2 regions of the Pseudoxanthomonas sp. G3 genome follow, and region 2 is predicted to be linked to the other one. Evidence: predicted binding sites of a transcription regulator. Region 2 holds the regulator's gene; the other holds the start of a gene.

Region 1 (15,354 bases), 560 kb from region 2:
CGACGCCCTTGGCCAAATTGGCGCGCACCGCGTACTCGACCTCAAGGTCGCGCTGGAGCATCTCTTCGACCGTCGTGCCGGCGATGAAGGCTTCCGGGCGCATGTCCGGGTCGCCCTCGAGGAACAGGATGCGGCGCAGCAGCGCGTCGGCATGCTGGGTCTCTTCCTGCATTTCGTGGTCGATGCGGTGGAACAGCGCCTTCAGGCCCTGGTCCTCGTAACGCCGCGAATGGATGAAGTACTGGTCTCGCGCGGCCAGCTCGCCGCGCAACAGGAACTTGAGGTAGTCGATGACGTCGGGGTGGCCTTTCATGGGGCGGCTCCTGTAACGAGGCGCACAGGATGCCCGATCCTCCGGGCCGGCGACCGAATCGGAATCAGTCGCGTTCGTCGTCGCATCGCGGCATGGACCGTCATCGCTTCCATGGAATAATCGCCCCGCCCGCCCCTACCCTCAGGACCCGCAATGCTGAAGTGGACCCGGCGCATCGCGCTGCTGCTGTTGGCCCTGATCGTGGTCGTGGTGCTGGTCGCATGGTGGATGTTGCGGGGAAGCCTGGCCCGGCTGGACGGCGAGGCCGGCCTGGCCGGCCTGTCGGCGCCGGCCAGCGTGCAGCGCGACGCGCTGGGCGTGGTCACCATCGACGCCGCCAGCGAGGCTGACGCGGTCCGCGCACTCGGCTACGTGCACGCGCAGGAGCGCTATTTCGAGATGGATCTGATGCGCCGCAGTTCGGCGGGCGAGCTGGCGGAGCTGTTCGGCCCCATCGCCGTCGACCTGGACAAGGAGCGCCGCGTGCACCGCATGCGCGCGCGCCTGAGCGAGCACCTGGACGCCTTCGCCGGCAACCGCATGCCGCAGCTGCAAGCCTATGCCGATGGCGTGAACGCCGGCCTCGGCAATCTGCGCGCGCGACCCTGGCCCTACCTGCTGCTGCGGCAGGAGCCACGCGAATGGGACGTGCTGGATTCGGCGCTGACCGGTTACGCGATGTACTTCGATCTGCAGGACGCGCAGAACGTACGCGAACTGGGCCTGTGGCAGATCCGCCAGCACGTACCGCAGGGCCTCTACGATCTGCTCGCGCACGACGGCACCGAATGGGACGCGCCCCTGTTCGGCGAACCGCGTGGCAACGCGCCCCTGCCTGACGCCAGCCAGGTGGACCTGCGCACGCTGCCCATGCCGAAGACGGATTCACACCAGCGCCTGGCCGACAAGGGCACGCCGGGAAGCAACAACTGGGCGGTCGCCGGCGCGCTGACCGCCGATGGCCGCGCCATCGTCGCCGACGACATGCATCTGGGCCTGCGCGCGCCCGGCATCTGGTTCCGCGTGCGGCTGCGCTATCCGGACCCGCATGCGCCGGGCGGCAAGGTCGACGTGTCCGGCTTCAGCCTGCCGGGTCTGCCCGCGATCATTGTGGGCAGCAACGGACACGTGGCCTGGGGCTTCACCAACAGCTACGCGGATACGGCGGACTGGTATCCGGTGAACCCTTGCAAGGGCGCCGCGACGACGGGCTGCGACGCCGTCGAGCGCCATGCGGAGACCATCAAGGTGGCGGGCGGCGAAGACGTGGCGTTCGAGGTGCTCGACACCCGCCATGGTCCCGTCGTGCATCCGGCCAAGGGCGAACGCCCCGCACTGGCGTTGCGCTGGGTGGCGCAGTTGCCCGGCGCGTTGAACTTCGGCCTGTCCGAACTCGCGCGCGCCGACGACCTGTCCGCCGCGCTCGCCGTCGCCCAACGTACGGCCACGCCGGCGCAGAATTTGGTCGTCGCCGATCGCAATGGCCGGATTGCCTGGCGCATCCTCGGCCCGCTGCCTTCGCGTGCCGGTGCCTGCGTGCACGGCCTCGACGGGGTTGCCACCGAGGCGCCCGCCAGCGACGCCGCCACCTGCAAGCCCTGGGATCTGTCCTACCAGCTCTCGCCGGTGCTGACGTCGCCCGAAAGCCACCGGCTCTGGACTGCCAATGCGCGCGTGCTGGACGGCGCGGCATTGGCCCGCGTCGGCGATGGCGGCTACGCGCTGGGCGCGCGTGCGAAGCAGATCCGCGATGGGCTGATGGCGAAAGACCGCTTTACCGAAAAGGACCTGCTGGCGATCCAGCTCGACGATCGCGCGTTGTTCCTGGAGCGCTGGTGGACGCTGCTGCAGGCCGAAGCGAAGAAGCGGCCGGCGAACGCCTCTCTTAAGGCGCTCGCCGACGCCGGTAAGACCTGGGATGGCACCGCCAACATCGATTCGGTCAGCTACCGGCTGGTCCGCGCCTGGCGCCTGGCCGTGCATGCGCGCGTGGCCGACGGCCTCACCGCGCCCGCGCAGGCGGCGCTGGGCGACGCCTTCATCATGCCCGACCTGCCGCAGCTGGAAGGCGTGGTGTGGCCGCTGCTCGAACAGCGCCCGGCGCACCTGCTGTCGCGCCGCTACGCCACCTGGGACGCGCTGCTGGAGGATGCTGCGAAGGAAGTGCGCGACGATCTCACCGGCCAGGGACCGCTCGCGGAGCGCCGCTGGGGCGAACGCAACACGGCGAAGATCTGCCATCCGCTGGCCAATGCCCTGCCCGCCTTCCTGAAACCGCGCCTCTGCATGCCGGGGGAACCGCTCGCCGGGGATGGCGCCATGCCGCGCGTGCAAGGCCCGTCCTTCGGCGCATCCGAACGCATGGTGGTGTCGCCCGGCCATGAGGCCGACGGCATCATCCATATGCCCGGCGGCCAGAGCGGCCACCCGATGTCGCCGTTCTGGGGCGCCGGCCACGACGACTGGGTGCATGGTCGACCGACGCCGTTCCTGCCGGGGCCTGCCACGCATACGCTCACGCTGCGTCCGTGATGCGCCTTGCTCCCCATGGGATGCGATGGGGAGAAGACGTGGCCTAGAGCGCAGACGCGTGCACACCTGCGACCGCACGACCCGACGGGTCGGCCATCTTTGCGAAGCTCGCATCCCACGCGATCGCCGCTGGCGATGAGCAGGCGATCGACTTGCCGCCCGGCACCGTCTCCGCGCAGGCCTGCCCCGGGTAGTGCTGCTCGAACAGCGTGCGGTAGAAGTAGGCCTCCTTGGTCTGCGGTGGATTGACCGGGAAACGTTTGTCGGCGGCGGCGAGCTCGCGATCGCTGACCTGCGCTTCGGCATGCGCCTTCAGCCCGTCGATCCAGCCGTAGCCGACGCCGTCGCTGAACTGCTCTTTCTGCCGCCACAGGATCGACTCCGGCAGATAGCCGTCGAAGGCTTCGCGCAGCACGCCCTTCTCCATCCGCTGCGCACCGGCGCGGGTCTTGTCGATCATCTTGTGCGCGGCATCCATCTTCATGGCGACGTCGAGGAATTCGACGTCCAGGAACGGCACGCGCGGCTCCACGCCCCAGGCCATCATCGACTTGTTGGCGCGCAAGCAATCGTAGTTGTGGAGCGCGTCTAGCTTGCGCACCAGCTCTTCGTGGAACTCACGCGCGTTCGGCGCCTTGTGGAAGTAGAGGTAGCCGCCGAAGATCTCGTCGCTGCCCTCGCCCGACAGCACCATCTTCACGCCCATCGCCTTGATGCGCCGCGCCAGCAGATACATCGGCGTGGACGCGCGGATGGTGGTGACGTCGTAGGTCTCGATGTGGCGGATCACTTCGGGAATCGCGTCCAGGCCCTCCTGGAAGGTGTAGGTGAAGCCGTGGTGCACCGTACCCAGGGCCTTCGCGGCGACCTCCGCGGCGGCCAGGTCCGGCGATCCCTCCAGGCCGATGGCGAAGGAGTGCAGGCGCGGCCACCAGGCCTCCGTGGTGTCGTTGTCCTCGATGCGATGGCGCGCATAGCGCGCGGCGACCGCCGCCACCAGCGACGAATCCAGTCCACCGGACAGCAGCACGCCATAGGGCACGTCGGTCATCAATTGCCGGTGCACGGCGCGTTCGAAGGCTTCACGCAGCTCGCTCTTGTCCACCTGCACGCCCGCCACGGCTTCGTAGGCGCGCCATGGCTTCCGGTAGTACTTCACCAGTTCCCGCGTGGCGGTGTCGTAGTAGTGCCCCGGCGGAAACTGCGCCACGTCGGCACAGATCGGCGCCAGCGCCTTCATTTCCGACGCCACGCACAAGCGGCCCTCGCGATCGTGCCCCCAGTACAGCGGGCACACGCCGATCGGGTCGCGCGCGATCAGCGCACGTCCCTTCGCACGATCCCAGAGCGCGAACGCGAAGATGCCATTGAGGCGGTTGAGGAACGACAGCGGCTCGTCTTCGCGGTACAGCGCGTTGATGACTTCGCAGTCCGATCCCGTCTGGAAGGCATAGTCCTGCGTCAGTTCACCCTTCAGCTCGCGATGGTTGTAGATCTCGCCGTTGACGGCCAGCACCAGGTCGCCGTCGGTCGAGCGCAGCGGTTGCGAGCCACCGGCCGGATCGACGATGGCCAGCCGCTCATGCACCAGGATCGCACCCTCGTCGTGGTAGACACCGCTCCAATCCGGGCCGCGGTGGCGCTGCTTCTGGGACAGCTCCAGCGATTGCCGTCGCAGGGCCGCACTATCGTCGCCGGGCTGCAGCCCGAAGATGCCAAAGATGGAACACATGGGTGGAAACTCCTGGTGGATTCGGAATCGGGCGCCGGAAACGAAGAAACCCGCATCTTGCGATGCGGGTTTCTGGTATCCGGCAGATCTTTCTTTGCCTAATCGCAGAGCCGCACCACCCGCGTCCCGTTGTTCGGGCGCAGGTTGTTGCGGTTGTTATTGATGGCGTTGCGGCAGGGCATGGAGCGACCGTAACCGGTCCGGCCGGGGGCGTGCAACTGTTTCATTCGCAAGGGTATGGCGGCGCCAGCGGTCAGCCGGTGGGCTGGGTCAGCATCAATCGCTGCACCAGCGCCTGGTACAGACCGGGCAGCGCTTCGAGGTCGGCCACCCGCACATGCTCGTCGACCTTGTGGATGCTCGCATTGACCGGCCCGACTTCGATGCACTCCGCCCCCAGAGGCGCGATGAAGCGGGCATCCGACGTGCCGCCCGCGGTGCTTTCTTCCGGTGGCGCGCCGGCGAATTCGCCGAGCACCGCGCGCGCAGTCGCCCGCAGGTGGCCTTCCGGCGTATAGAACGGCTCGCCGCCGCGCAGCCATTTGATGCTGTAGTCCAGCCCATGGCGACGGAAGATGCCTTCGATCTCCTGCTCCAGCCTTTCCGCCGTCCACGACGGATTGAAGCGCAGGTTGAACACCACCTGCAGTTCGCCGGGAATGACGTTGCTTGCGCCGGTGCCGGCGTGGATGTTGGAGATCTGCAGGCTGGTCGGCGGGAAGGTCTCGTAGCCCTCGTCCCACTGGCGGGCGGCGAGTTCGTCCAGCGCCGGCAGCGCTTTGTGGATCGGGTTGAGCGCCTTGTGCGGATAGGCCACGTGGCCCTGCACGCCATGCACGTCCAGCGTGCCGGTCAGCGTGCCGCGCCGACCGACCCGTAGCAGGTCGCCCAGCGTTTCCTTCGACGACGGCTCGCCGGTGATGCACCAGTCGATCCGCTGGCCGCGCTCGCGGAACAACGCGGCGACCTTCTTCACGCCGTCGTGGGCGTCGCCTTCCTCATCCGAGGTCACCAGCAGCGCCACCGTGCCCGGATGGTCGGGATGCGCATCGACGAAGCGCTCCAGCGCGATCGTGCATGCGGCCACGCTGCACTTCATGTCCGCCGTGCCGCGCCCGTAGAGCACGCCATCGCGCACCGTGGGCACGAAAGGATCGCTGGTCCAGGCCGACAACGGACCCGGCGGCACCACGTCGGTGTGTCCCAGCAGCACCAGCACGGGCGCACCGCTGCCATGGGTCGCCCACAGGTTGTCGGTCTCGCCGAAACGCAGATGCTCGCAGTGGAAGCCCCACTGGCTCAGGCGCGTCGCCAGCACCTGCTGGCAACCGGCATCATCGGGCGTCACCGAGTGGCGACGGATCAGTTCGCTGGAGAGTTCGACGACATCACTCACTTTCCCGCTCCGAACAGCTTCTTGAAGCCATTGTCGCTGAAACCCTGTGAAAAACCCGCCACGTCATCGACCACCACCGGGCGCCGGATCAGCTGCGGGTATTCCTTCAGCAGGAGCTTCCATTCCGCGTCGGAACCCGGCGACTTGCGGTTCTCCGGCAGCTGCCGCCAGGTCGTCGATGCTTTGTTGATCAGCCCGTCCCAGCCACCCGCTTGCTCCGCCCAATCCTTCAATGTCTCGGGCGCCTGTCGGTTGTCGCGGTAGTCGACGAACGTGTAAGCCACGCCGAAGCGGTCCAGCCACTTCGTCGCCTTCTTGCAGGTGTCGCAGTTCTTCAGACCGTAGAGCGTCGTCGCCATCGCTCAGTCCGCCAACCCGCGCAGCAGCTCGTTGACGCTGGTCTTGCTGCGGGTCTTCTCGTCCACTTGCTTGACGATCACCGCGCAGTACAGCGAATGCGAACCGTCGGCGGCCGGCAGCGAGCCGGATACCACGACGCTCCCCGGCGGCACGTAGCCATAGGTGATCTCTTTCGTCGCACGGTTGTAGATGCGGGTGGACTGACCGATGAACACGCCCATGCCGATGACGCTGTGGTGGCCGACCACCACGCCTTCGACGACCTCGGAGCGCGCACCGATGAAGCAATGGTCCTCGATGATCGTCGGGCTGGCCTGCAGCGGTTCGAGCACGCCGCCGATGCCGGCGCCGCCGGACAGGTGGCAGTGCTTGCCGATCTGCGCGCACGAACCCACGGTCGCCCACGTGTCGACCATGGTGCCCTCGCCCACGTACGCACCGATGTTGACGAAGCTCGGCATCAGCACGACATCCTTGCCGAAATAGGTGCCGCGGCGGGCGATCGCGCCCGGCACGACGCGCACGCCGAGCTTGCGGAAATCGTTCTCGTCGAAGGCGCCGAAACGCGCCTCGACCTTGTCCCAGAACGGCGCGGGATAGGCCTCGACCAGTTCCATCTCGTTGACGCGGAAGTACAGCAGCACCGCTTTCTTCAACCACTCGTTGACCTTCCAGCCGCCTTTGCCATCGGGCTCGGCCACGCGCAGCTTGCCCGCCTCCAGGCCTTCGATGGCCCGTTCGACGGCATCGCGGGTGGAGCCCTCGATCTCGGCCGGCGTCAGCTCGGCGCGGCGCTCGAACGCGCTCTCGATGGTGGACTTCAGTTCTTCGGTCTTGGTGGCTTTGCGGGTCATCAAACGTCCTGCTGGGTGCTTGCTCAGGTGGGGGTATCGAGGCCGGCGCGCAGTGCGTCGCGCAACGCATCCTGCTGGGCGGTATCGGTGAGGGGCTGGTCGTGCTCGTCGGTGATCTGGAACACGTCCTCGGCGCGCTCGCCGAAGGTGGCGATGCGCGCGTCGTGCACGCGCAGGCGCTGGCGGCGCAGCACCTGGGCGACGTCGGACAGCAGGCCGGGGCGGTCGGGCGCGACCAGGCCGAGGATCGTGCGGCGACCGTCCGGCGTGGCCCCGAACTCGATCCGCGGCGCGAACCGGAAATGCTTCAACTGCCGCGGCACCGCGCGACGCGACGTGCGCACGCTGTCCAGCGGACGCGCCAGCGCCTCGCCCAGGCCCCGCTCGATGTCGGCCGGATCGCGCGGCGCATAGGCGTCGGCGGGCATTACTTCGAAGGTATCGAAGATGGTGCCCTGCGGCCCGACCAGCACGCGCGCCTGGTGGATGGCGAAGCCCATCCGGTCCAGCGTGGCGAGGATGGCGGCGAACAGGCCGTCGCGGTCCGGCGAATGGACGAAGACTTCCATCGCATCGGCGTCGTCCGCGATGCGGCGCGCACGCACGCGCGTCTCGCCCGGCGTCGCGCCGCGGATCGCGTGCGCCTGCCAGGCCAGTTGTTCCGGGCGGAAGCGCAGGAAACTCTCCTCCGGCATCGTCGCGAACAACGTGTCGGCCTGCGCCGCCGTCATGCCCTGCACTTCCAGCAGCGCACGCACGCTGCCGCGCGCTTCGAACAGGCGTTCGTCCACCGCCACCGGATTCTCCAACCCTTCGCGCAGCACGCGGCGCGCTGCGAAATAGAGATCGGCGAGCAACCGGTCCTTCCACGCGTTCCAGAGCTTGGGACTGGTGCCGGCGATATCGGCGCAGGTGAGCAGATAGAGATAATCCAGCCGCTCGCGGTCCTTCACCAACGCGGCGAAGGCGTGGATCACGTCCGGATCGGCGATGTCCTGCTTTTGCGCGGTCACCGACATGCGAAGGTGCTGCTCCACCAGCCAGGCCACCAGATCGGTGTCCGACTCGCTGATCGCATGCACGGCGCAGAACTCGCGCGCATCGACGGCGCCGAGTTCGGAATGGTCGCCGCCGCGACCCTTGGCGATGTCGTGGAAGAGCCCGGCGAGCAACAGCAGTTCGGGCTTGCGCAGGCGCGGCCAGACCTCGTGCGCGATCGAGAAGCGCTCGTCGGCGCGGCCGGCGGCAAAGGCCGCGATGTTCCGCAGCACCATCAGGGTGTGCTGGTCGACCGTGTAGACGTGGAACAGGTCGAACTGCATCCGCCCCGATACCCGGGCGAACGCGGGGATCCATTGGCCGAGCACGCCCAGCCGGGCCATGCGGGTCAGCGTTTCGACCGCACGCGGCCCGCGCAGCAAGGCCATGAAGGCATCGCGTTGCGCGCGCCCGGCATCGGGATAAGCCGGCAGCTTCGGCAGCGCCTCGGCCAGCGCGCGCGCGGTGCGCGAGTGCAGGCCGCGCACCTGCGGATTCGCCGCCCACGCCGCGAACAGGGCGAATACCTGGGTCGCATCGCCGGCCGGCCACGTCGCGTCGCGCGCGGCCAGGTAGCCGCGACGCAGGGCGAAATGCGCGTCCAGCGGCTCGGCCAGCGCTTCGCCGTCGAACTGCTCTTCGAAGCGCTGCAGCAGGCGGTCGCTGATCCGGCGCACGATGGCCGCGCTGCGATAGAAGCCCTGCATCATCTTCTCGACGCCAAGGTTTTCCGCGTCGTCGACAAAACCCAGGCGCTGGGCCAGGGTCTTCTGGTAGTCGAAGCGCAGGCGTTCCTCCGCCCGTGCAGCGACCCGGTGCAGCCCGTAGCGCAGCCGGCCCAGTGCGCGCCGCTCGCGTGCCAGCGCTGCGGCTTCGTCTTGGCCCAGGTGGCCCATGCCCACCAGCGGCTCCAGGTCGCGCACGCCGAACGTGCGCAGCGCCATCCAGCCCAGGGTGTGCAGGTCGCGCAGGCCGCCGGGGCCGTCCTTGATGTTCGGTTCAAGGTTGTCGGAGGTGTCGCCGAAGCGCGCATGGCGGATGCGCAGCTCCTCGCGCTTGGCCACGAAAAAATCGCGTGGCGGCCAGACCCGCGCGGGACCGATCGCATCGATCAGCAGGCCTTCGTCGACCGGCTCGCCGACGATCAGGCGCTCTTCGATCAGCGCGGTCAGCACGGTCTGGTCCGCCGCGGCGGCGGCCGTGCATTCCGCGGCCGAACGAACGCTGTGGCTGATCGGCAGGCCGGCATCCCACAGGGTCGCGAAGAAGCGCGCCACCGCATCGTGGTAAGCCTGTTGCACGTCGCTGCCGGCCAGCACCAGTACGTCGACATCCGACTGCGGGAACAATTCACCCCGCCCGTACCCGCCCACGGCGAACAGCGCCATCGGCGCGTGTTCGGGAATGCAGCGCAGCCAGGCGTCCCTCAGCAGGTGGTCGACCGCGCGCGCGCGCAGCGCCAGGATGCGGTCCATGCCGTCGTCCTGATCGAACCGCTTGTCCAGCCGCGCATCGGTGTGGGCCAGGGAGGCGCGCGCCGCGGCCGACCAGGCGGCGTCGTCGGCAACGTCCGGCCCGATGTCCGGCAGCCGCGTCGCCTGTCCGTTCGCGGCTGCGGGGGCGCTCACAGGTCGTTGTCGTCGCCCGGCACGCGGGTCAGGATCTCGACGCCTTCCTCGGTGACCGCCACGGTGTGCTCCCACTGGGCGGACAGCTTGCGGTCCTTGGTCACCACGGTCCAGCCATCGGGCAGCACCTTGGTATGGCGGGCGCCCTCGTTGATCATCGGCTCGATGGTGAACGTCATGCCAGGCTTGAGCACCACGCCCTCGCCCGGACGACCGTAGTGCAGCACCTGCGGTTCGTCGTGGTAGACCTTGCCGATGCCGTGTCCGCAGTATTCCCGTACCACGCTGAAGCGCTCTGACTCGGCGTACTGCTGGATCGCGTGACCCACGTCGCCCAGGGTCGCGCCCGGCTTCACCGCGCGGATGCCGCGGAACATGGCCTCGCGCGTCACGTCCACCAGGCGCTTGGCCATCACCGACGGGGTACCGACGACGTACATGCGACTGGTGTCGCCGTGCCAACCGTCCTTGATGACGGTGACGTCGATGTTGAGGATGTCGCCGTCCTTGAGCACCTTCCCTTCGCTGGGGATGCCGTGGCAGATGACGTTGTTGACCGACGTGCAGACGGTCGCGGGGAAGCCCTTGTAGCCCACGTTCGCCGGGATCGCCTTCTGCACGTTGACGATGTGATCGTGGCAGATGCGGTCCAGTTCGGCGGTGGTCACGCCGGGCTTCACGTACGGGGCGACCACCTGAAGCACCTCGGCGGCCAGCCGGCCGGCGATGCGCATCTGGGCGAGGTCTTCGGGGGTTTTCAGCTGGATGGCCATTGGCCGATTATCCCCCATTTGGCCCACCAGCTGAACGCCCCGGCCGTCCCGCCCCGGCGGACGTTGCGCTTCGGTTTGCGGCCGGACGGCCTGAACCGCTATACTCCCGCGGCTTCGCGCCCGGGCACCCCCGGCCGGACCGCCCACGTCGGGCGTCACCGACGAATCCACACCTGTCGCCACTGCCCGTGCCGGGGTGCCCTTCGTCCGAAGGGTTCGGTCACGGAAGCGACAGGGAGGCCCAACCCCGGAACCTGGCCCTCACGGGCACCGCCTTCCTTTTGCCTGGCGGCGGGTTCCTTATCAGGAGTAGAGCAATGCCCCAAGTCACCATGCGCCAGATGCTGGAAGCCGGCGTCCATTTCGGCCACCAGACGCGCTACTGGAATCCGAAGATGGCGCCGTACATCTTCGGTGCCCGCGGCAAGATCCACATCATCAACCTCGAGAAGACCGTTCCGCTGTTCAACGACGCGATGAACTTCATCTCGGGCGTCGCCCAGAAGCGCGGCACCATCCTGTTCCTCGGCACCAAGCGCAGCGCGCGCGAGGCCGTGAAGGAAGAAGCCGTGCGCTGCGGCATGCCGTACATGACCCAGCGCTGGCTGGGCGGCACGCTCACCAACTTCGCCACCGTGAAGAAGTCGGTCGCCCGCCTGAAGGAACTGGAAGCCGCCGAAACCGACGGCACCTTCGAGAAGCTGGTCAAGCACGAAGTGCTGGGTCTGCGCCGCGAGCGCGAGAAGCTGGAAGCCTCGCTCGGCGGCATCAAGGAAATGAACCGCCTGCCGGACGCCCTGTTCGTCATCGACATCGGCCATGAAGACATTGCCATCAAGGAAGCCAAGAAGCTCGGCATCCCGGTGATCGCGGTGGTCGACTCGAACTACGACCCGGCCCTGGTCGACTACGCCATCCCGGGCAACGACGACGCCATCCGCGCCGTGCAGCTGTACGCCCGTGCCGCCGCCGACGCCGTGCTGGAAGGCAAGGCCGCCGCGCCGAACTCGGCCACCGTGCGCGAGGAAGAGTTCGCCGAGGGCGGCGACGACAAGGGTGCCCGTCGCGCCCCGGCCAAGAAGGCCGCCAGCAAGAAGTCCGACGAAGCCGCTGCCGAGTAATCCGGCTGCAACGCCGTCGCGCCATGCTGCGCGGCGGCCCTGTTTTTCCCTTCTCCCGTCGGGAGAAGGTGCCCGAAGGGCGGATGAGGGTGCGGCAAGCATGTCGGCGCTGCAGGCGTCGCGGTTCCGCCGGACCCTCACCCCAACCCCTCTCCCGACGGGAGAGGGGCTTTGCCAATCTAAACCGAGGTAATCCCGTGGAAATCACCGCTTCCCTGGTCAAGGAACTGCGCGAGCGCACCGGCGCCGGCATGATGGAGTGCAAGAAGGCACTCACCGAGAACAAGGCCGACATCGATGCCGCCGCCGAGTGGCTGCGCAAGTCGGGCCTGGCCAAGGCCGACAAGAAGGCCGACCGCGTCACCGCCGAAGGCCGCATCGCCGTGGCCCAGGACGGCGGCAAGGCCGTGCTGGTCGAGATCAACTCCGAGACCGACTTCGTCGCCAAGGACAGCAACTTCATCGCCTTCACCGACGCGATCGCACAGGCCGCGCTGACCTCCGGCGCCGCCGATGTCGACGCCCTGAAGAGCGCCAAGTTGTCGTCGGGCGAGACCGTCGAAGAAGCCCGCGCCGCCGCGATCGCCAAGCTCGGCGAGAACATGCAGATCCGTCGCCTGGTCGCCATCGACAGCGCCAACAACGTCGCGGCCTACGTGCACGGCGGCAAGATCGGCGTGCTGGTCGAGGTCAAGGGCGGCGACGCCGATTTGGCGCGCGGCCTGGCGATGCACATCGCCGCGATGAACCCCCCGCACAACAAGGCCTCCGACGTGCCGGCCGAGTTCGTGGCGAAGGAAAAGGAGATCGAGCTGGCCAAGATGTCCGACAAGGACAAGGCCAAGCCGGCCGACATCCTGGAGAAGATCATCTCCGGCAAGATCAACAAGATCGTCAACGAAGTCACCCTGTACGGCCAGCCGTACGTGCTGGACAGCGACAAGACCGTCGAGCAGGTGGTCAAGGCCGCCGGCGCCGACGTGGTCGGTTTCCAGCGCCTGGTGGTCGGCGAAGGCATCGAGAAGGTGGTGGAAGACTACGCCGCCGAAGTGATGAAGCAGGCCGGTCTGGCGTAAGCCATCGCCCCCCTGTGGTACGCAGGAAAGCCGCGGGAAACCGCGGCTTTCCTGTTTCCGGAAGACGCATGCGATCCGCGCATCGATACCGTTCGTCGCGCACGGCTCAAGTTTGTCGCGCCTACGCCGACACTGGTTACAAAAGGTGACACTTCGTCACGCTTTGCTGGCATGCTGCCTGCAACGTCCTATCACCGCCGTGCGCACCCGGATGCGTCCCGAACTCGAAGCCCAGCTCCTGAATTGCCGCAACCTGCCGAGCCCGCCGGGCGTGGCATTGCGCATCATCGAGCTCGCCCAGGATCCCGAGGTGGTGATGGCGACCGCCGCCGATGCGATCGGCCTGGACGCCGCCCTCAGCGCGCGCATGCTGCGCATCGCCAACTCGCCGCTCTACGCCAGCCGCCGCCGTGTGGAAAACCTCTCGCAGGCGCTGACGGTGCTCGGCCTGAACGCCACCCTCACCCTGGCGCTGGGCTTCTCGCTGGCACGCTGCGGTACCGGGAGCCATCCGGTGGCGCAGGGCCGTGTCTGGCGCCGCAGCGTGATCGCTGCGCTGGCCAGCCGCCTGCTCGGCCAGCACGCGGGCATCCGCAAGGCCGAGGAACTGATGCTGGCCGGCCTGCTGCAGGACATCGGCATGCTGGCCCTGCTGGAAGTGCTGGGCGAAGACTACGCCCGCCTGGTGGAGCACGCCGAGGACAATGCCGCCCTGCTCGCCGCCGAGCGCGACTGGCTGGGCTGCGACCACGCCACCGTGGGCGGCTGGCTGGCGCGGCAGTGGAACCTGCCCGCGCTGCTCCGCGAAGCGATAATCGAGAGTGAACAGCCCGCCTCCGATACCGGATTCAACGCGTGCGTGGCCGTGTCCGGCCATGTCGCCGACATCTGGCTCGCCAGCGGCGATGCCGAACGCACCGAAGCCGCACATCGCGAGGCTGCCCTGCACGCGGCCACCCGGCTGGGGTTGGACTATGCCGCGTTCCTGACGCTCACCGAGGAGATGGTGGCCGCGCTGCCGGACGTGTGCGCGATGTTCGACGTACCGCCGGCGCCGCCCGCGCGCATCCAGGCGCTGCTGGACCAGGCGCGCGAACTGCTGGTGGTGCGCAACCTGCGCGAAATCCAGGAAGCCGCGCGGGCGCGCAAGGAAGCCGACGAGCACGAAGACCGCGCGCGCCGCCTCGCCGAGGAGGTGCGCCGCGATCCGCTGACCGGCGCCTACAACCGCAGCCAGCTGGAAGAAGTGCTGGAGAAGGAGTTCGACGCCGCCACACGCCACGGCTGGCCGTTGTCGATCGCCTTCATCGATCTCGATGATTTCAAGCAGGTCAACGACCGCTGGGGACACCTGGTCGGCGACGAGGTCCTGCGCAACTTCGCCAAGGCGCTGATGCGTCGCGTGCGCAGCAGCGACATCGTGGCCCGCTACGGCGGCGAGGAATTCCTCGTGGTCCTGCCGGGCATCGGCGAAGACGCCGCGGCCCAGGTCGTGCGCCGCATCCTGTCGGAAGTCTCGGGCGCCGCGATGGCCGACGTCAGCGGGCAGCCGCTGCACGTGACCTTCTCCGCCGGCCTGGCCACGCAAGGCACGCTGGAGCAGTTCCGCCACGTCGACGACCTGCTGCGTGCGGCCGACGAAGCGCTCTACGGCGCCAAGCGGCAGGGCCGCAACCGGGTGGCGATCGGCGCGCTCGGCAGCGCGCCCTGACACCGCATCCGCGCCCTATTGCCGGGGCTGCAGCACCACTTCCTCGTAGGGCTGGACGACGACCCAGCCCTCACCCGCGAACCGCAGCTGGATGCTTTCGCCCGAGCCCCGGCCGAACAGCGTGCCCAGCGAGATGTCGGTGATGATTTCCGGCGTCAGCCCGCCGGACCACGCGACCGTCGCGTTCGGATCGGTGAAGACCGGGCCGGTCTGCGCGGTCACCGGCAATGTCAGGGGCTCGTAGTGGGAGGTGATGGCGACGATGCCGTGGCCGCTCAGGCGCACGTTGAACAGGCCGCCCGACAGCATGCCGGCCACCTTGCGCATCATGGTGATGCGGCTCTCGATGCCCGACTCCACGGCCAGCACGTCGTTGCCGTTGACGAAGATCGACTCGCCCGCCAGGCGCAGCAGGGTGATCTTCTTGCCGGCATCGGCCAGGTAAACGCGGCCCTGGCCCTCGACCTTCATCAGCTGCATGCCTTCGCCGCTCACCGCCTTCTTCAGCAGGTTGCCCAAGCCCTGCTCCAGCACGCCCTGGCGGGTGAACTTCACCGCGCCCTTGCGCGCGACCATCGCACCCGCCTTGGCCCAGACCAGCCCGTCCAGGCGGACCTCCAGCAGATGCGGACTCTCCAGTTCGAAAGCCTCCGCGCTGGCGTCCTTTTCCTTGGAAGACGCGAGGAACTCCTGCAACGTGCGCACGCTCATGTCGATGCCTTGATGGTCGCCTGACGGGGACGCCATCATAAGCCGCATTCCCGGAGGTTCCGCCATGCCCCGCATCCTGCCCGTCCCCCACGTACTGGACGATGCCCCG
Region 2 (15,354 bases):
GTCGCCTGCGCGACGTCGCGACTGTTGGCGCCGATCAGCATGAACGTGGTGCCCAGCACGACCTCGCGCCCATCCATCGTCGCCGCGCCGGTGCGCAGTTCCGGCCCCTCGCCCACCTGCGCCACGTCGCGCACGCGGATGGGGACACCATCGCGGCGATCGAGCACGATGTCGCGGATGCCGTCCAGGTCGGCCACCTGCCCCGGTGCACGGACGAGGAACTGCTGGCCGTTTCGCTCGATATAGCCGGCGCCGACGTTCTGGTTGTTGGTCGCCACCGCGGTGACCACGTCGTGCAGGGTGAAGCCCAGCGCGACCAGGCGCGCGGGATCGGGCGTGATGTGGATCTGGCGCGCGAAACCGCCCACAGTGTTCACCTCGGTCACGCCGGGAACATTGCGCAGCTGCGGCCGCACCACCCAGTCCTGCAGCGTGCGCAGATCGGTCGCCGTGTAGGGCGTGCCATCGGACTTGCGGGCCTCGCCGTCGGCTTCCACCGTGTACATGAAGATCTCGCCCATGCCGGTGGCGATGGGCCCCATCTCCGGCTCCAGGCCATCGGGCAGCTGCGACTTCACCTGCTGGAGGCGCTCGGCCACCTGCTGGCGCGCGAAGTACAGGTCGGTGCCGTCCTCGAACACCACCGTCACCTGCGACAGGCCGTAGCGCGAGATCGACCGCGTATAGTCCAGGCCCGGCAACCCGGCCAGCACCGTTTCGATCGGGAAGGTCACGCGCTGTTCGGCCTCCAGCGGCGAATAGCCATCGACCTGCGTGTTGACCTGCACCTGGACGTTGGTGATGTCGGGCGTGACATCGATCGGCAGCCGACTGAAGCTCCAACTGCCAACGGCGACGAGCGCAAGCGTGAGCGCCAGCATCAGCCAGCGGTGCTCGATGGCGAAGCGCACAATGCGTTCGAGCGAGCCCTGCGGCGTCGGGATCATGGGGTCAGTGGTCATGCGAGGCCCCCGACTTCTCGATGTCGGCCTTCACCAGGTAGCTCTGCGCCACCACCACCTGGTCGCCGGCTTTGAGGCCCGACAGCACTTCGACGCGTTCGGCATCTCGCTTGCCCAGTTCGATCGGACGGATCTCGTACGTCTCGCCGACGCGCACGAACACCACGGTCCAGTCGCGGAACGTCTGCAGCGCCGCCACCGGCACCACTAGCGCGGCCGGCTGCTGTTCCACCGTGATCCGCGCCTTCACCGCGGAGCCGGGCCGCCACAGGCCGTCGGCGTTCGCCAGCGTGGCGCGCGCGACCGTGCTCTGGCTCGCGGTCGCGGTGCCGGGCAGCACACGCTCGAGCGTGGTTTGCGCCGTGGCGCCATCGCTCAGGCGCGTCACCGTCACCGGCACGCCCGGCACGATGTGCTGCGCATCAGCGCCGAACACGTGCAGATCCACCCACAGCGAGGACAGGTCGGCGACCTCGAACAGCGTCGCGCCTTCGGTCGCCACGCTGCCCACGCTGGCGTTGCGCGCCAGCACGACGCCGCTGATCGGCGTCGTGACCGGGTACGTCGTCAGGCTCAGATTGCTTTCCACCGTCGCCAGCGCCTGGCCGGCCTGCACGCGATCGCCCACGTTGGCGGTGAGGCGACGGATCGGCCCCGGGAAACGCGCGGCGATGTTGGCCACCCGCCCTTCCACCGGCGTCAGCAGGCCTTGTACCTCGTGCTCGTCGGCGATCACGCCGGCTTGCGCGGGCGCGACGCGGATGCCCGAGTCCTCGGCGATCTTCGCGGCGATCGTGGTGCGGCCTTCGTAACTGTCGTAAGTCCAGCGCAAGGCCTTGCCGTCCACGTGGGCGAGCACGTCAACATCGAACGAGTGCGGTTCACCGACGACGGTCTTGGCCAGCAGGCTGCCATCGGCCTGCGGCACGAGCGTGTGGTTCTCGCGGACGCCGCCCAGGCGGACGAGGCGCACCTCGACCGTGCCCGCGGTCGCCGGCAGCGGCTTGCCGTCGCGGTAGAGCCAGGCCCGGTAGGTCGGCGGCGTCCCGCTTTCGGCGATGGCCAGTTCGACGGTCACGCCGTCCTGAGCCAATAGGCGCCCACCGTGTTCGCCACGCGCGGACTCTTCCGCGCCGTGCGCGTCGCCTTCGTGGCCGTGGCTGTCTTCGGTGTGATCGTCCTGGCCGGCACCACAGGCGGCGAGCAACAGGGCTAGCGCAAGCGCGCTCATCAGGGGACGCAGGATCATGGGGTCGTTCCTTCCGGTGAGGCGGCAGGGGCGGCGACGAACGCCTGGCCGGTCAGCCGCTGGATTTCGATCAGGGCCGCCTGCGCGTCGAGCGCGGCGTCCAATTGCTGGCGGCGGGTCGCCGTGGTCTCTGACTGCAGTTGCGCCCATTCGAGGTAGCTGATGGCGCCGCCGCGGTAGGCACGCTCGGCGGCCTGTTCGGCACGCAGCAGGCGCGGCAGCACATCGGTGCGGGTGCGCGCGACATCGAGCTGCGCCACGCGGTAGCGGCCGTGCGCGTCGGCCAGCGTGGAGTACAACGCTACGTCGCGCGCTTCGCGCTCGATTTCCAACGCCGCGAGTTCGGCTTCCGCGGCGCGGATCTCCGGGCCGGCGCGACGTGCGCTTCCCAACGGCAACGAAACGCCGCCGACCAGCGCCATGTCGCCGCTGTCCTGCATGCGCCGCACGCCAACCTGCCAGTCGAGGTCCGGCGAAGACGCACTGCGCGCCAACCGGACACGCGCCTCGCGGAGGCGACGCTCGTCGGCGAACTGGGCCAGTTCCGGCGTGCCGTCCAGCAATGCGACCAGGTCCGTCGCATCGGCGATGGCCGGTAGCACCAGCGGATCGGCCGGCGCGATCTCGAACCGCGGCGCGCGTTCGCCCCACAGCGCGGCCAGGTGCTGGCGTGCGGCGATGTCCTGCTGCTCGGCGCGGGCGAGCGCCAGTTCGGCGCGCGCCAGGGCCGCCTGCGCGGTAAGCACGACCGACTCGGGCGATGCGCCCGCCTGCAGGCGCTGCCGCGCGGCGGCGACGGTGCGCCGGCGCTGGGCGATGTCCTGTTCGGCGATCGTCCTCTGGGCGCGTGCCGCGGCGACGGCCAGGTACCGGCGCGCGACATCGGCCAGCAGATCCAGGCGCTGCGTCTCGCGCTGCAGGGCGAGCGCATCGATGCGGGCCTGGGCCAGCGTGCGCCGCGCGTCCAGCTTGCCGCCGCGCTCCAGCACGCCGGCCAGGGTCAGCGTCGCTTCGGCTTGGCGGAAAGCACGCGCCTCGCCGCTGCCGAGGGCGTTCTCGATCTCCAGCCCTGCACGCAGGGCCGGCCGCAGTGAGGCGGCGTCGTACTCCGCCTGCAACACGCCGCGGCGGGCGTCGATCAGGCGAAGGTCGGGATGGACGCGGGCGACCCGGGCGATGGCGTCGTCGAGCGTCAGGGATTCAGATGAAACAGCGGGCGATGGCGCCTGCGCGTGCACGCACGGCGCGATCGCGAAGGCGGCCAATGCCGCCAGTCGCAACCACATGGGGAAATCTCCGGGAAGTCGGTGATCGAACGCCGGGCGAAGGAACTCAGCCCGGCACGGACATCACGCGACGATCGGAGGACGCAGCAGCGACGCCGGCCGCGAGGACGGCACGGGGACGGGATCGGCCAGCGGTGCCGTGGACGCCGGCGGCATACCGGGCACGGCGAACGCGGCCGGCACGATGGCGGTCAGGTGGCCGCAGCAGTGGCTGGCATGCATCAGCGCATGCAGCAGATCGCCTTCGCCTGCGTCACCGTCGGCATGGTCATGCGCCGCGGCGGCATCGCCGTGGTCGCTGACCGCATGCAGGTGATCGCCGCCGTTGCCCAGTTCGTGCAGGTCGCCCAGCGAGGCGAACACCGGGTTGGCCAGCACCGCCAACAGTAGCAGCGCCAGCGCAGGCAGGCGGAGCAAGGCGGAATGGCGGCGGCGCAGGAAGCGGAGCATCGGCGGACATGCTAGCCGCCCGCGGTCGCGTTAGACAATTCCACGGCGCCGCGCGCCAATCGACTGGAACGGGTCTTGCACCGACATGCCCGACCCCGTCGGAAACGCGCCATGTCTGAGCAGGACGAAAGCGGCGAACGCACAGAACTTCCTACCGAAAAACGCCGCCGCGAAGCCCGCGAACAGGGCAACATCCCGCGCTCGCGCGAGCTGGCGACGGCGGCCGTGTTCGGGGCGGGCGTGCTGGCGATCACCGCGATGGGGCCATCCCTGGCACGCAACACGCTGGGCTGGATGAAGATCGCGCTGACGCCCGACCCGGCCCTGATGCGCCAGCCGGACCAGTTGTTCGGCTACGTCGGCCTGTTGCTGCTGAAGCTGCTGGCGGTCGTCGCGCCGGTGGCCGGCATCTGCGTGCTGGCCGGCCTGGCCGCGCCGATCGCGATGAGCGGCTTCCAGTTCTCGCAGAAAGCGCTGATGCCCGATTTCAAGCGACTCAGCCCGGCCCAGGGTCTGAAGCGCCTGTACGGTGCCGAGAGCGTGGCCGAGCTGCTGAAATCGCTGCTGCGCGTGGCCCTGATCGGTGGCGCGGCGGCGATCTGCCTGAAGCTGGGCCTGAACCCCCTGCGCGAACTGCTGACGATGCCGCTGGAGCAGGCCGTCCGCAGCGGCCTGGGCTTCACCAGCACCCTGCTGCTGGCCACCACCGGCGGCCTGATCCTGCTGGCCGCCATCGATGCGCCGTACCAGAAGTGGAACTGGCTGCGGAAGCTGAAAATGACCCGCGAAGAGCTGCGCCAGGAGATGAAGGAAAGCGAGGGCAGCCCGGAAGTGAAGGGCCGCATCCGCCAGATGCAGCACCAGCTGTCGCAGCGCCGGATGATGGAAGACGTCCCCACCGCCGACGTCATCGTCGTCAACCCGACCCACTACGCCGTCGCGCTGAAATACGAGGCCGGCCAGATGGGCGCCCCCCGCGTCGTGGCCAAGGGCGTGGACGAACTGGCCCTGCGCATCCGCGAAGTGGCCGACGCCCACCGCATCGCCATCGTGTCCGCACCGCCTTTGGCACGCGCCTTGTATCGCGAAGGTCAGCTTGGCCGGGAGATCCCCGTGAGACTGTACGCCGCCGTCGCCCAGATCCTCTCCTACGTGTACCAGCTGCGTGCCTGGCGTGTAGGCGATGCGCCGCACCCGGACATGCCGGCCGTGGACGTCGATGAGCACGGAGGCAAGGCATGAGCGCGCAACCGGCGACCGGCGGCCTGCGCTGGATGGACATGCTGAAGAATGGCCTGGGCGCGCCCCTGGTCGTGCTGGCCTTGCTCGCGATGGTGGTCGTGCCGCTGGCGCCGGCGGTGCTGGACGCGCTTTTCAGCTTCAACATCGCCATTTCGCTGGTGGTGCTGCTGGCCGTGATCTACGTGAAGCGGCCGCTGGATTTCACCATCTTCCCGATCGTCCTGCTGATGACCACGATGCTGCGCCTGGCGCTGAACGTGGCGTCCACCCGCGTGATCCTGCTCAACGGCCAGGACGGCCACGAGGCTGCCGGCAAGGTCATCGCGGCCTTCGGCGAATTCGTCGTGGGCGGCAATTACGCGGTCGGCATCGTGGTCTTCGCGATCCTGACCATCATCAACTTCGTGGTCATCACCAAGGGTGCGGGGCGCATCGCCGAGGTCTCGGCGCGCTTCATCCTGGACGCGATGCCCGGCAAGCAGATGGCGATCGACGCCGACCTCAACGCCGGCATCCTGACCCGTGAGGAAGCCAAGGCCCGCCGCGAAGAAGTCCGCGCGGAAGCCGACTTCTACGGCTCGATGGACGGTGCCAACAAATTCATCCGCGGCGACGCCATCGCCGGCATCCTGATCCTGTTCATCAACCTCATCGGCGGCTTCGCCGTGGGCATGTTCCAGCACGGCATGCCGGCGGCCGATGCGGCCTCCACCTACACCCTGCTGTCGATCGGCGACGGCCTGGTGGCGCAGCTGCCGGCGCTGCTGGTCTCTTCCGCCGTGGCCATGCTGGTCACTCGCGCCTCGCGCTCGGAAGACATGGGCCAGGCCGTGATGGGCCAGGCCTTCGGCCAGCACAAGGCGCTGGCGGTGGCCGCCGGCGTACTGGGCCTGGTCGGCCTGGTGCCCGGTATGCCCAACGTCGCCTTTTTGACGCTGGCCGCGATCCTCGGCTACCTGGCCTGGAAGATGTGGAAGCGCACCCAGGAAGGCCCGGACGCGGCTGGCGGCGATGTCGCGGCCCTGCCTGCGCCGGGCGCGCCCGACCGCAACGCCGAACTTACCTGGGACGAGCTGCGCCCGGTCGATCCGCTGGGCCTGGAAGTGGGCTACCGGCTGATCCCGCTGGTGGACAAGAACCAGGGCGGGGAGCTGATGTCGCGCATCAAGGCGGTGCGCCGCAAGCTGACCCAGGACCTGGGTTTCCTGATCCCGCCGGTGCACATCCGCGACAACCTCGAACTGCCGTCCAACGGCTATCGCCTGCTGGTGCACGGCGTGCCGGTGGCCACGGCCGAGATCCACCCGGACCGCGAACTGGCCCTGGACCCGGGCGGCGCCTTCGGCACCATCGACGGCATTCCCGGCAAGGATCCGGCGTTCGGCCTGGACGCGGTCTGGATCCAGTCGCACCAGAAGGCCACCGCCGAGTCGCTGGGCTACACCGTGGTCGATCCGGCCACCGTCATGGCCACCCACCTGTCGCACCTGGTGCGCGAACACGCCCCGGAACTGCTCGGCCACGAGGAAGTGCAGCAGCTGCTGTCCCAGCTGGGCCGCAGCGCGCCCAAGCTGGTCGAGGATCTCACGCCCAAGGCGCTGCCGCTGGCCACCGTGGTGCGCGTGCTGCAGAACCTGCTGGTCGAGCGCGTGCCGATCCGCCAGCTGCGCCGCATTGTCGAGGCACTGGTGGAGTTCGCCCCGCAGAACGCAGATCCGGCCGCGCTCACCGCCGCGGTGCGCACCTCATTGGGCCGCTTCATCGTGCAGGAGATCTCCGGCATGACCCCGGAGCTGCCCGTCTACACCTTGGCGCCGAATCTGGAACGCGTCTTGCAGGACAGCACCCAGGGAACCGGCGCGGCGCTGGAACCGGGACTGGCGGAACGCCTGCACCAGAGCCTCGCCGACGTGGTGACCAAGCAGGAAGCCCGCAGCGAGCCTGCGGTGGTGCTGGTACCGGGTTCGGTCCGCGCCGCCCTCGCCCGCCTGGTCCGCCACAGCGTCCCCACGCTGTCGGTACTGGCCTACAGCGAGGTTCCCGAAGACAAGCGGTTGAAGTTGGTCGGCACGATCAGCTGAAAGCCGGAATGAGGGATTGGGGATTCGGGATTCGCCACAAGCGGCTCCCTGTTATCGGAGAGCGATCGAATGAAAACGACAACTCGGACCCACCTGCATCGCCGAAAACGATGTGCTGCTGCTCCTGCGAATCCCCATTCCCGAATCCCGAATCCCGGCTCCTGACATGAAAATCAAACGCTTCGTCGCTCCCGACATGCGCACCGCCTTCGCCATGGTCCGCCAGGAACACGGCCCGGACGCGGTGATCCTGTCCAACCGCGTCACCGAGGACGGCGTCGAGATCGTCGCCGCCAGCAATTACGACGAAGCGTTGGTGAAGCACACGCTGGACGCCATGCGCCCTGCAACCGGTACCGCGCCGCTGCATCCGCTGCTCGATCCGGCCGCACCGAACCGCGCGACGAACATCGACCCGAATGCCACGGCACCGGCACCGAGCGCGCCGGCCCTGTCGCCCGCCGAAGCCGCCGCCAGCTACTTCGCTCGCCGCCAGACCGCACACGCATCGACGGCACAGGTAACCACCGCGCGCGCTGACACCACGGTCGCCGTGCCGCGCACGCCCGCGGCACCCATCGCCGCCACGCCCGTCGCGGCTGCCAACGAAGCGCCGCCACGCTTCACGCCCAGCCAGCCGCTGCGCGAGATCGCGCCGCAGCTGATCGAACCCGAATCCTTCGCCGCCAAGCTGGCTGCGTGCCTGCCGGAGCCGCCCGCCAACGAACCGGCGCCGGTCATCGCCCCCATCGCCGCATCGGTGGCGCCGCCGCGCGCCCCGACCGCCGTGCGTGCCGAGACCGACGAGACCCTGGACCTCGACGCGCTGTTGCCGTCGATCGCCCCGCCGGTCGCACTGCCGGAACCGGCGCCCGCCCCGAAGATCGCCACCCTGCCCGCCACGCGCACGTTGGCCGCCGCACCCGTTCCGGCACCCGCCGCCGTTATCGTGCCCACGCTGACCGTGGTGGCCGACAACGCCGCCGACGCCCGCGAAAGCGACGAGCAACTGGTGCAGATGCGCGGCGAACTGGCCGCGATGCGCGAAATGATCGAGCGCGAAATGCATCGCCTCACCGACGAACGCCTGCGCGGCTCGCCGGTACGCATGCAGGCGATGGAGCTGATGGAAGACTACGGGTTCGACGCCGGCATCACCCGCGACATCGCCCTGCAGATTCCCGCCGACACCGAAGCCCACCGCGGCCGCGGCCTGATGCTGGGTCTGCTGTCGAAGAAGCTGCCGGTCACGGAGATCGATCCGCTGGAAGCCGGCGGCGTGATCGCCCTGGTCGGCCCGACCGGCGCCGGCAAGACCACCACCATCGCCAAGCTCGCCGCGTGCTTCGCGCAGCGCCACAACGCGCGCGACGTGGCCCTGGTCACCACCGACACCGTCCGTGTCGGCGGCCGCGAACAACTGCACGGCTACGGTCGCCAGCTCGGCATCGCCGTGCACGAGGCCGACAGCGCGCAGACCCTGGCGCTGGTGCTGGAGCGCCTGCGCGACTACAAGCTGGTGCTGATCGACACCGCCGGGCTGGGCCAGCGCGACCGCAACCTGGTGGGCCAGCTCAACTGGCTGCGCGCCTCCGGCCAGGTGCAGACGCTGCTCTGCCTGCCGGCCAACTCCCATTTCTCCGACCTGGACGAAGTCGTCCGTCGCTTCAGCACCGTGCAGCCGCAAGGCGTGGTGCTGACCAAGCTGGACGAGACCGGCCGCCTGGGCAGCGCACTGTCGGTGGTCGTCGACCACCGGTTGCCGATGGCCTGGGTGACCGATGGCCAGCGCGTGCCCGACGACCTACACCGCGCCAACAGCGCCCACCTCGTGCTGCGGCTGGACCAGCTGCGCCGCGAAGCCGACGAACCCTGCTCGACCGAGGCCACCCATGTCGCCTGACCACCTGCTGCAGACCAATCCGCGCAGCACCCCGCCGATCCCGTCCGCGTTCCATCCGGTGCGCGTCATCGCCATCACCGGCGGCAAGGGCGGCGTGGGCAAGACCAACGTGTCCGTCAACCTGGCGATCTCGCTGGCGGAGATGGGCAAGCGCACCCTGCTGATGGACGCCGACCTCGGCCTGGCCAACGTCGACGTGCTGCTCGGCCTGTCGCCGAAGTTCACCCTCGCCGACCTCGTCGCCGGCCGCTGCCAGCTCGAAGACGTGCTGCTCGAAGGCCCTGACGGCCTGATGGTGGTACCGGCCTCGTCGGGTTTCCGCCACATGGCCGAACTGTCGCCGGCCGAACACGTCGGCCTGGTCAATGTGTTCTCCGAACTGCAACGCGCCCTGGACGTCATGGTGGTCGACACCGCCGCCGGCATCACCGACAGCGTGCTGACCTTCTGCCAGGCCGCGCAGGACACGGTCGTCGTGGTCTGCGACGAACCGGCCTCGATTACCGATGCGTACGCCCTGATCAAGGTGCTGGCGCGCGAACGCGGCCTGGACCGCGTGCACGTCATCGCCAACATGGTCCGCGACCCCAACGAGGGCCGGAAGCTGTACGAGAAGCTGGCCCGCGTCTGCGAGCGCTTCCTCGGCGATGTCGCCCTGCACTACCTGGGCGCCGTACCGCAGGACGACTGGCTGCGCCGTGCCGTGCAGCGCCAGCAGGCCGTCGTGAAGGCCTACCCGGGCAGCCCGTCGGCGCGCGCCATCACCGACATCGCCCGCGTGGCCGCCCGCTGGCAGCCGCCGCAGGGCGCGCGCGGCAACGTGGAATTCTTCGTCGAGCGTCTGATCCAGCGCGGGGTGGCCGCATGAACACCGCCGCCGCCCAGTACCGCGCCGTGCAGCGCAGCGCTGCCACGGACTGCGTCACCCAGCACGCCGACCTCGTCCGCCGCATCGCCCACCACCTGGCGGCGCGCCTGCCGGCCAGCGTGGAGATCGACGACCTGATCCAGGCCGGCATGATCGGGCTGATCGAAGCCTCGCGCAGCTACGACGCCGAGCAGGGCGCTTCGTTCGAAACCTACGCCTCGATCCGCATCCGCGGTTCGATGATCGACGAGATCCGCCGCGGCGATTGGGTGCCGCGATCGGTACACCGCCGCGCCCGCCAGGCCGCCGCCACCGTGCGCGAGATCGAACAGCGCACCGGCCGCGCCGCCATCGCCACCGAAGTCGCCTCGGCGATGGAGATGCCGCTGCCGGAATACCTGCGCCTGATGGAAGACGCCGCGCGCGGCCAGGTGCTGAGCCTGGAATCGCATATCGACGATCACGGCGAACCGAACACCGCCCGCACCGGCGGCCCGTCGCCGCAGCAGAACCTGGAGCGCAGCGAGTTCCGCCAGCAGCTGGTCAAGGCCATCGGCCACCTGCCCGAGCGCGAACAGCTGGTGCTCTCGATGTACTACGAGCAGGAACTCAACCTGAAGGAAATCGGCGCGGTGCTCGGCGTCAGCGAGTCCCGCGTGTGCCAGATCCACGGCCAGGCCATGGTCCGCCTGCGCGGCCGCCTGCAGGTGTTCGAGAAGGCCGATGCCGGGTTGGAAGACGACGAGTGAGCAACGCGTGGAGAGGAGTGAGAAGTGAGGAGTGAGTAACAGCTCCACATCCGCTGCCCTTCCGCGTCATCCGGTCCCCTAAACCTTTCCCGCCCCCGGCCGATATCCCCACCAGACCCACCGTCCACGCAATACCGGAGCATCCGTGACCAACAAGAACATGCGCATCCTGATCGTGGACGACTTCTCCACCATGCGCCGCATCATCAAGAACCTGCTCAACGACCTGGGCTACACGAACACGGCGGAAGCCGAGGATGGCAACAGCGCGCTGACGGCGCTGTCGCAGGGCAGCTTCGAATTCGTGGTCACCGACTGGAACATGCCCGGGATGACCGGCATCGAGCTGCTGAAGGCGATCCGCGCCGACGAGCGTTTCAAGACCCTGCCCGTGCTGATGGTCACCGCCGAAGCCAAGCGCGAGCAGATCATCGAAGCCGCGCAGAACGGCGTGAACGGCTACATCATCAAGCCGTTCACCGCGCAGACGCTGGAAGAGAAGCTGGGCAAGATCTTCGAACGCCTGGGAGCAGCCGCCTGATGAATGCCGTCGCCGACATCACCGGTGCGCGCGCCGCGTTGGTGGAGCGGCTGCAGCACGCGCTCGACGCCCTGGAACAGGGCGACGAAGCCGGCTGGCGCCGCGAACTGGACACCATCGCCGCCTGGCGCACGCAGCCGATGATGCAGGGCCTGGGTCGCCTGGCCCGCGAACTGGCGCAGACCCTGGGCGAACTGCCGCCGACCGACGCCGGCGAGCTCGACGACGCCTGCTCGCGCCTGGACCACGTGGTCGAGATGACCGAACAGGCCAGCCACAAGACCTTGGACTTGGCCGAGCAGTGCCGTAGCTACGCCACCCAGCTCAAGGGCACCGCCCTGTCGGCCGAACAGGCCGCGCTGGTGGACAGCATCGGCAAGGGCCTGTCGGAAATGGCGCTGGCCCAGAGCTACCAGGACCTTACCGGCCAGATCATCCGCCGGGTCGTCGGCATCGTGCGCCGGGTGCATGAGGGCTTCGGTGCGCTCGGTCTGCCGCCGCCGGAGAAGAAAGAGACTTCAGAACTCGCCGGTCCGGCCGTTGCTGGTCTAGACCGCAACGCGTTCTCGCAGGACGACGCCGACGACCTGCTCTCCGGCCTGGGCCTGTAGCCCACCGCCGGACGCTGCGGAACCGGAGACTGCCATGCGCCACCGTTCCGTCCATCGCCATCCTCTCCTCCTGCTGTTCGTCGGGCTGCTGCTGGCCTGCGACGCGATCGCCCGGCGCCTCACCGCGCGCCGCACGGCCGCGCCTCGCCTGGCCCATCCCACCCGCTGATCGACCGTTACGGTAACCCGCCCGTCCATGTCCGCCGTCACGCCCGAAATCGCCGCCGACTTCCTGATCGAAGCGCAGGAAATCCTCGACCGCCTGGGCGAACAGCTGGTCACGCTGGAACAGGACCCCTCCGACAGCGATCAGCTCAACGCGGTCTTCCGCGGCTTCCACACACTCAAAGGCGGCGCGGGCTTCCTCGGCATCCAGGCCATGGTCAACCTCTGCCACGCGGCAGAAGAAACCCTGGGACTGGTGCGCGCCGGCCAGGCGACCCTCGAATCGCACCACTTCGACGCCGCGCAGCAGTCGCTCGACTACCTGCAGCAGATGCTGGACGCGATCGGCGCGGGCGAGGACCCGCCCCACGCGCCGCAGTCGCTGATCGACCAGTTCGACGTACACGGCGGCGCGCCAGTCGCAGCGCCCGCCGCGGCCGTGGCATCCGCCCCCGCCGCCGGCGACCTGATCACCGACGACGAATTCGAAGCACTACTCGACCAGTTGCACGGCGACGCCGCGCCGACCCAGGTGGCCACCGCCGCGCCCGTCGCTGCGCCGCGCCCCGCGCCGGCCGCGCCCAAACCGGCGCCCGCCGCGAAGCCGGCCGCGAAAGCCGGCGGCGAGGCCGAGCAGACCATCCGCGTCGATACCAAACGCCTGGACGCCATCGTCAACCTGGTCGGCGAACTGGTGCTGTCGCGCAACCGCTTGAAGACCCTGCGCGCGCGCATTCGCGACGAGGAACTCGACCGCGCCGTGAGCAGCCTGGACATCGCCACCGCACGCCTGCAGAACGCCGTCATGCGCACGCGCATGCAGCCGGTCGGCAAAGTGTTTTCGCGGTTCCCGAAAGTGGCGCGCGATGTCGCCCGCCAGCTGCAGAAGGAAGTCGACCTGGAACTGGTCGGTGCCGACACCGAACTGGACCGCAACCTGGTGGAGGCCCTGGCCGATCCGCTGGTGCACCTGGTGCGCAATGCCATCGACCACGGCATCGAAGTGCCGTCGCTGCGCGACGCCAGCGGCAAGCCACGCCAGGGCCACGTGCGACTGTCGGCGCAGCAGGAAGGCGATTTCGTCACCATCGAGATCCGCGACGACGGCGCCGGCATCGACCCCGAGCGGCTGCGCGTCAAGGCGCTGGAGAAGGGCCTGATCGATCCCGAAGCCGCCGCACGCCTGTCCCACGACGAATGCCTGCAACTGATCTTCCTGCCGGGCTTCTCGACCAAGGCCGAAGTCACCGACATTTCCGGCCGCGGCGTGGGCATGGACGTGGTGCAGTCGCGCATTCGCGAACTCAGCGGCCAGATCACCATCCATTCCGACGTGGGCCGCGGCAGCCGCTTCGTCATCCGCGTACCGCTGACGCTGGCCATCCTGCCCACGCTGCTGGTCCAGGCCGGCGAGCCGGTCTACGCGCTGCCGCTGGCGCGTGTGATGGAAGTGCTGCACGCGCCCGCCGCCAGCCTGCGCTGGTTCGACGGCCGCGCCGTGCTGGATCGCCAGTCGCACACGTTGCCGCTGGTCGACCTGCGCGACTGGCTGCGGGTGGAACCCGCCGCCGCCGCCCTGCTCACCATCGTGGTGCTGCAGATGGGCGACCAACGCTTCGGCCTGGTCGTCGACCAGGTCCGCGGACGCGAGGAAGTGGTCATCAAGCCCCTGCCGCGCGCCGTGCGCGGCCTGCCGGGCTACGCCGGCGCCACCCTGATCGGCGATGGCCGCATGGCACTGATCCTCGACGTGGACGGTCTGCGCGCGACGGCATAGCGGGCCGGGCTGTTGTGGGAACCGGGCTTTTGTCGGAGCGAGGCTTTTATGGGAGCGACGTAAGTCGCGAGCTCTTTCCTTCAGACATCCGGACCCTGTCCCACTCCGTCTCGCGGCCATCGCGACTTACGTCGCTCCCAAAAGAGAGATTCGGGTGTGACCCCGGTCGCGACTCACGTCGCTCCTACAGGGATCGCGGCTCAAGTCCACCTGAACCGGGCCGATAGATCGCTACATGGATATCTTCAGCCTCATCGGACTCATCCTGGCGCTGGTCGCGCTGGTCGGTGGCAGCATCCTCAAGGGCGCAGGCGTCTCATCGCTGTGGTCCTCGGCGGCGTTCGTCATCGTGATCCTGGGCACCATCGCCGCGATCCTGGTGCACACGCCGCCGCCGGTGTTCAAGCGCGCCGTTGCCATCGTCCGCTGGGTGATCCGTCCGCCGGGCAACGACGGAGAGGCGCTGATCGCCGAGATCGTCGACTGGAGCAACATCGCCCGCAAGCAGGGCCTGTTGGGCCTGGAGCCGCTGGTCAACCAGCAGGACGACCCATTCCTGAAGAAGGGGCTGCAGATGCTGGTCGACGGCGTGGAGCCGGAATCGATCCGGCACATGATGGAAATCGACCTCAACGGCCAGGAACACCAGGACCTGGCGGCCGCGAAGGTGTTCGAGGCGATGGGCATCTACGCGCCCACGCTGGGCATCATCGGCGCCGTGTTCGGCCTGATCGCGGTGATGAAGAACCTCGCCGATCCGAGCAAGCTGGGCCACGGCATCGCTGCCGCGTTCACCGCCACGATCTACGGCATCGCCTCGGCCAACCTGTTCTTCCTGCCCATCGCCAGCAAGCTGAAGAGCGTGATCGGCGGCCGCAGCCGCGAGCAGGAAATGATCATCGAAGGCCTGATCGCCATCGCGCAGGGCGAGAACCCGCGCAACATCGAGGCCAAGCTGGCCGGCTTCCTGCACTGAGCGGGCGCAACGATGGCACGCCGGCACAAGCACGAGGAGCACGCCAACCATGAGGCCTGGGCGATCCCGTACGCCGACCTCATGACCCTGCTGCTCGCCTTCTTCGTGGTGATGTACGCCATCTCCACCATCAACGAAGGCAAGTACCGGGTGATGGCCGATGCGCTGACCGCCGCCTTCGGCGGTGCGCCGCGCACGATCAATCCGGTGCAGGTCGGCAATCACCAACTGCAGGGCGCCGACTTCGACCGCCCCTCGCCGATCAAGTCCGGCGCCAAGCAGGGTCCTTCCGCCCCGTCGCCCTCGCCCAACGTCACCCTGCTGGCGGCGATGGCCTCGCAGATGAACATGTCGCTGGACGCCAAGGGCCTGCAGAACGCCCAGAGCGAGCTCAAGCGCATCGCCGACGATCTGGAGCGCGCGCTGGCGCCACTGATCGACGAGAAGCTGGTCACCATCAAGCGCTCCACCCTCTGGCTGGAAGTGCAGATCAA

What was found. The regulator FliA, encoded in region 2, starts transcription of late flagellar genes. The targets are predictions, from matches to a motif close to TAAAGTTTNNCNNNCNNNGGCCGATAA.
Region 1: AC23D6_RS13700 (HDOD domain-containing protein) is a predicted target of FliA. The motif match lies at 12,930-12,956, and genes of this name have one in related genera.

What each region holds. Positions count from the first base shown of each region.
Region 1 is NZ_CM172805.1:2,850,834-2,866,187, forward strand. It holds gene bfr (bacterioferritin) at 1-313, opposite strand, end outside; gene AC23D6_RS13655 (penicillin acylase family protein) at 467-2,845, shown strand; gene asnB (asparagine synthase B) at 2,889-4,577, opposite strand; gene dapE (succinyl-diaminopimelate desuccinylase) at 4,831-5,973, opposite strand; gene AC23D6_RS13670 (Spx/MgsR family RNA polymerase-binding regulatory protein) at 5,970-6,332, opposite strand; partial or broken gene dapD (2,3,4,5-tetrahydropyridine-2,6-dicarboxylate N-succinyltransferase) at 6,336-7,163, opposite strand; gene glnD ([protein-PII] uridylyltransferase) at 7,211-9,814, opposite strand; gene map (type I methionyl aminopeptidase) at 9,850-10,626, opposite strand; gene rpsB (30S ribosomal protein S2) at 10,944-11,747, shown strand; gene tsf (translation elongation factor Ts) at 11,945-12,823, shown strand; gene AC23D6_RS13700 (HDOD domain-containing protein) at 13,035-14,534, shown strand; gene AC23D6_RS13705 (AIM24 family protein) at 14,550-15,245, opposite strand; gene AC23D6_RS13710 (cupin domain-containing protein) at 15,310-15,354, shown strand, end outside.
Region 2 is NZ_CM172805.1:2,291,058-2,306,411, forward strand. It holds gene AC23D6_RS10900 (efflux RND transporter permease subunit) at 1-947, opposite strand, end outside; gene AC23D6_RS10905 (efflux RND transporter periplasmic adaptor subunit) at 952-2,211, opposite strand; gene AC23D6_RS10910 (TolC family protein) at 2,208-3,497, opposite strand; gene AC23D6_RS10915 (hypothetical protein) at 3,561-3,947, opposite strand; gene flhB (flagellar biosynthesis protein FlhB) at 4,059-5,189, shown strand; gene flhA (flagellar biosynthesis protein FlhA) at 5,186-7,270, shown strand; gene flhF (flagellar biosynthesis GTPase FlhF) at 7,437-9,173, shown strand; gene AC23D6_RS10935 (MinD/ParA family protein) at 9,163-10,041, shown strand; gene AC23D6_RS10940 (RNA polymerase sigma factor FliA) at 10,038-10,790, shown strand; gene cheY (chemotaxis response regulator CheY) at 10,951-11,331, shown strand; gene AC23D6_RS10950 (protein phosphatase CheZ) at 11,331-11,942, shown strand; gene AC23D6_RS10955 (hypothetical protein) at 11,977-12,111, shown strand; gene AC23D6_RS10960 (chemotaxis protein CheA) at 12,139-13,884, shown strand; gene AC23D6_RS10965 (flagellar motor protein) at 14,120-14,860, shown strand; gene motD (flagellar motor protein MotD) at 14,873-15,354, shown strand, end outside.